DNA from 2 places in the Dactylosporangium sp. NPDC050688 genome. Region 2 is predicted to be linked to the other one. Evidence: predicted binding sites of a transcription regulator. Region 2 holds the regulator's gene; the other holds the start of a gene.
What was found. Region 2 encodes HrcA, which represses chaperone genes, less so after heat shock. Its sites were predicted from a motif close to GGTTNGCACNCTCNNNNNGAGNGTGCNAACC; they were not measured.
Positions count from the first base shown of each region.

Region 1: groES (co-chaperone GroES) is a predicted target of HrcA. The motif match lies at 1,425-1,455, and genes of this name have one in related genera.

Region 1 covers NZ_JBFAIC010000002.1:191,104-193,497, forward strand. The annotation lists gene groL (chaperonin GroEL) at 1-940, opposite strand, end outside; gene groES (co-chaperone GroES) at 1,033-1,347, opposite strand; gene AB0H83_RS03265 (hypothetical protein) at 1,579-2,343, shown strand; gene AB0H83_RS03270 (methyltransferase domain-containing protein) at 2,347-2,394, shown strand, end outside.
Region 2 covers NZ_JBFAIC010000004.1:49,618-52,011, reverse strand. The annotation lists gene dnaJ (molecular chaperone DnaJ) at 1-853, opposite strand, end outside; gene hrcA (heat-inducible transcriptional repressor HrcA) at 886-1,908, opposite strand; gene AB0H83_RS05795 (DUF4870 domain-containing protein) at 2,093-2,394, shown strand, end outside.

The sequences.
Region 1 (2,394 bases), on a different contig from region 2:
CCTCGGTGCCGACCGACTCGAGCTTGTAGCCGAGCTCGGGGGCGACCAGCTCGGCGCCGGTGAGGATCGAGATGTCCTGGAGCATCGCCTTGCGGCGGTCACCGAAGCCGGGCGCCTTGACCGCGACGACCTTGAAGGTCTTGCGGATGGCGTTGACCACCAGGGTCGACAGGGCCTGGCCCTCGACGTCCTCGGCGATGATCAGCAGCGGCTTGTTGTCCTTGACGATCTGCTCCAGCAGCGGCAGCAGCTCCTCGATGGAGGCGATCTTCTGGGTGGTGACCAGGACGTAGGCGTCCTCGAGCACCGCCTCCTGCGACTCCGCGTCGGTGACGAAGTGCGGGGAGATGTAGCCCTTGTCGAACTGCATGCCCTCGGTGACCTCGAGCTCGGTCGTGAGGGTGGAGCCCTCCTCGACCGTGATGACGCCGTCGCGGCCGACCCGCTCCATCGCGGAGGCGATCAGGTCGCCGATGGTGGCGTCCTGCGCGGAGATGGTGGCGACCTGGGCGATCTCGGTGTGGCTGGCGACCGGGGTCGCCTTGTCCTTGAGCGCCTTGACGACCGCCGCGGCCGCCTGGTCGATGCCGCGCTTGATGCCCGCCGGGTTGGTGCCGGCGGTCACGTTGCGCAGCCCCTCCTTGACCAGCGCCTGGGCCAGCACCGTGGCGGTGGTGGTGCCGTCGCCGGCGACGTCGTTGGTCTTGGTGGCGACCTCTTTGACCAGCTGGGCGCCGAGGTTCTCATAGGGGTTGGCGAGCTCGATCTCTTTCGCGATCGTCACGCCGTCGTTGGTGATGGTCGGTGCACCGAACTTCTTGTCCAGCACGACGTTGCGGCCGCGCGGGCCGAGGGTGACCTTGACCGTGTCGGCCAGGTGGTTGACGCCGTGCTCCAGCAGGTGGCGCGCCTCGTCGGAGAAGCTCAGGATCTTCGCCATGCGTGTGATGTCCCTTCAAAGCGACACCGCCCCGGCTGCCAGCGCTGCGCGCACGGGTCCGGGGCGGTGGCCACTGCTCTACTTGGTCTGGGTCACTTCTCGATGACCGCGAGGACGTCACGGGCGGAGAGCACGAGGTACTCCTGGCCGCCGTACTTGACCTCGGTGCCGCCGTACTTCGAGTAGATGACGGTGTCGCCGACCTTGACGTCGATCGGGACCCGGTTGCCCTTGTCGTCGACACGACCGGGGCCCACAGCCTGGACGGTGCCCTCCTGGGGCTTCTCCTTGGCCGTGTCCGGGATGACGATGCCCGAGGCGGTGGTCGTCTCAGCCTCGTTGGCCTGGACCAGGATGCGGTCCTCGAGCGGCTTGATCGCAACCTTCGTCGCGGTAGTCACGGGCATACCCTCCTGGGGTATCAATTCTTACGCTATCGAGTGCCCGGTGAAGCCGTCGTCGCGGGTGCCGGCTCCAGCCGGTTGGCTGGCACCCTCGACACGAGAGTGCTAATCGGAGGTTATGTCGCTGGCTAGCACTCCGTCAAGGAGAGTGCCAAACACGCCACGAAATCACCCCGCCGTCGGCTAGGCGACGCACAGCGGCCGGACACCTCGCCGAGATCTACCCTCGGCGGTATGAAGAGGCTGTTCGGCGCGTTGATCGTCGCCATCCTGACCGTGGGGTCCGTGGCCGCCTGCGGCAAGAAGGACGGCGGCGGCACGCCCGGGGCCGCCGCCGGCACCGGACCCACCGACTCCGCCGCGTTCGGCGAGGGCCCCGGCGGCAGCGGCCAGCCGGCCAACCCCTCCGCCAGCACCTCCGAGCCGCCGGCGGCGGACAAGAGCCCCGCGGCACCCACCTACCCCGGCGACGCCAAGGGCTACTGCCAGGCCGTCGTCTCCGCCTGGACCAAGAACGACTCCGGCCGCATCAAGCAGCTCGCCGCGAGCGGTGCGGTGTCCAACTTCCAGTACATCGAGAAGGGCGCCGACGCCAACTGGAAGTACGTGAAGAAGGACGGCTCCGACTGCATCCTGCGCAACGACCACGGCGACCAGCTCCAGGTCACACTCGACGAGCACAACCTGGGCAAGCCGCAGGCCGTCACCGACGTCGTGATCGAGAAGACCGAGTACCCGTCGGACCCGTCCAGCTACGTGAACAACTTCATCAACGCCTGGTACAACGGCAACACGCAACGCATGGCGACCTACTCCAGCCACTCGATCGCGAGCTCCTACGGCGGCAAGAAGGCGCCGCCGAACTGGACGGAGAGCCAGCCCAAGGAGGACAAGGGCGACCACTGGCTGGTGCGGGGCTCGTCGAACGCCGGCGACAGCTATACGTTCAAGGTCAAGAAAAGTCTCGGCAAGGCAAACGGCATCCTAGGGATCTCATAACGCATGCTCGAACAGGCGCTCCAGGCCGCGGCGGCCCTGCCCGACGGGGAT
Region 2 (2,394 bases):
TCTTGATCGTGAGCCGGGTGCCGAGCGCCGCCGCGGTCATCGGGACGGTGACCCGGCAGTGCAGGTCGTCGTCCTTGCGGGAATACACGTCGTGCGGGCGCTCGTGGATCTCGACATACAGGTCGCCGGGAGGGCCGCCACCGGGGCCGACCTCGCCCTGCTGGGCCAGGCGGATGCGCATGCCGTCCTCGACCCCGGAGGGGATCTTCACGGTCAGGGTGCGACGGGTGCGGACCCGGCCGTCGCCGCCGCAGGTCGCGCACGGGTTCGGGATGACGGTGCCGAAGCCCTGGCAGGCGGAGCAGGGCCGGGCCGAGACGACCTGGCCGAGGAACGTGCGCTGCACCGACTGGACCTCGCCGCGGCCGCCGCAGATCTCGCACGTCTGCGGGTGGGTGTTGGGCGCGGTGCCGGCGCCGCTGCAGGTGGAGCAGACGACCGCGGTGTCCACCGTGATCGGGGCCTCGACGCCGAACGCGGTCTCGTGCAGGTCCAGGTCGAGGCGCAGGATCGCGTCGGCACCCGGCCGGATCCGCGGGCGTGGCCCGCGGCTGGCGGTCGTGCCGAAGAACGCGTCCATGATGTCCTGGAACCCGACGAACGCGCCGCCCTGCGGCCCGCCACCGCCGCCACCGGGCGCTAGCGGGTCGCCGCCGAGGTCGACCATCTCCCGTTTGCGCGGGTCGGACAGCACCTCGTAGGCCGCGTTGATCTCCTTGAACTTCTCCTGTGCCACGGGGTCGGGATTGACGTCCGGGTGGAACTCGCGCGCCAACCGTCGGTAGGCGCGCTTGATCTCGTCGGCCGTGGAGTCCCGCTTGACACCGAGAATCCCGTAGTAGTCCTTCGCCACTGAGTCCTATGCCCCTGACTCGTCCATGAGGTTCAACTTTGTCCCAGCAGATCGCCGACGTAGCGTGCCACGGCGCGCACCGTGGCGATGTTGCCGGGGTAGTCCATCCGGGTCGGCCCCAGCACACCCATGCCGCCGACGACCATGGAGCCCGGCCCGTAGCCGGTCGCCACGATCGATGCGCTGCGCAGGTCCTCGATCTCGTTCTCGTCGCCGATGCGGACCCTGGTCATGCTCGGCTCGACCTCACCGAAGAGCTTGAGCAGGATGACCTCCTCCTCCAGCGCCTCGAGGATCGGGCGCAGTGAGCCCTGGAAGTCCAGCAGGCCGCCGCGGGCGAGGTTGGCGGTGCCGGCCAGGGCGATCCGCTCCTCGGTGCGCTCCACCAGGGTCTCCAGCAGCACCGTCGACAGGGCGGTCATCGGCGGTCGCAGGCTCGGCGCGGTCTCCTCGACGAGCGCCTCGACCAGGGGCGGGGTGTCGACGAGGCGCTTGCCGACCAGTTTCTCGTTGATCCTGCGGCGCAGCTCGGTGACGTCGTCGGCGAGGATCGGGCCGGGCAGGTCGACCAGGCGCTGCTCGACCCGGCCGGTCTCGGCGATCATGACGACCATGAGCCGGGTGGTGGAGATCGGCACCAGCTCGAAGTGCCGCACGCTGGCGCGCGACAGGCTCGGATACTGCACGACGGCGACCTGCCGGGTCAGCTGCGCGAGCAGCCGCACTGTGCGGTGCACCACGTCGTCGAGGTCGACCGCGCCGATCAGGAACCGCTCGATCGCCCGCCGCTCGGCGGGGCTGAGCGGCTTGACCCGCGACAGCTTGTCGACGAACAGCCGGTAGCCGGCGTCGGTGGGCACCCGGCCGGCGCTGGTGTGCGGCTGCCGGATGTAGCCCTCCTCCTCGAGGACGGCCATGTCGTTGCGGACCGTCGCCGGGGAGACGCGCAGGTTGTGCCGCTCGACGAGGGCCTTGCTACCGACCGGCTCCTGGGTGGCGACGTAGTCCTCGACGATGGCACGCAGCACCTCGAGCTTTCGGTCGTCGAGCGCCATACGCACCTCCCCGAGACTTGGCACTCCCACTTTGCGAGTGCCAGTCTACGTCGCCTCCGCCGCCCACGGAATGATCGTCATGTGTGCGAACCGCCGCTATTGGGATGGTCTGCGGGAACTTTGTCCAAAAGAAGTCATGCCGCGTCGCTGGCCATCCTTGATCGGTGCACCTACCGTGGCCCCCATGAGTGAACCACCTCGCCCTGGGGAGTACGGCGTTCCGCAGGACCCGAATATTCCGCCCTCGTATTCGATGCCGGGCGGGGCCCAGTATCCGCCGCCGGCCCCCGACTACTCCCAGCAGCCGCCGGTCTCCGGTGGCGGCTACCCGCCGCCGACCAGCGGCGCGGGCTACCAGCAGCCGGGCGGCTACCAGCAGCCCGGTGGCTACCAGCAGCCCGGTGGCTACCAGCAGCCTGGTGGCTACCAGCAGCCGGGCCAGTACGGCTACCAGCAGCCGGGCGGCTACGCCGGCGCCGGTCCGGT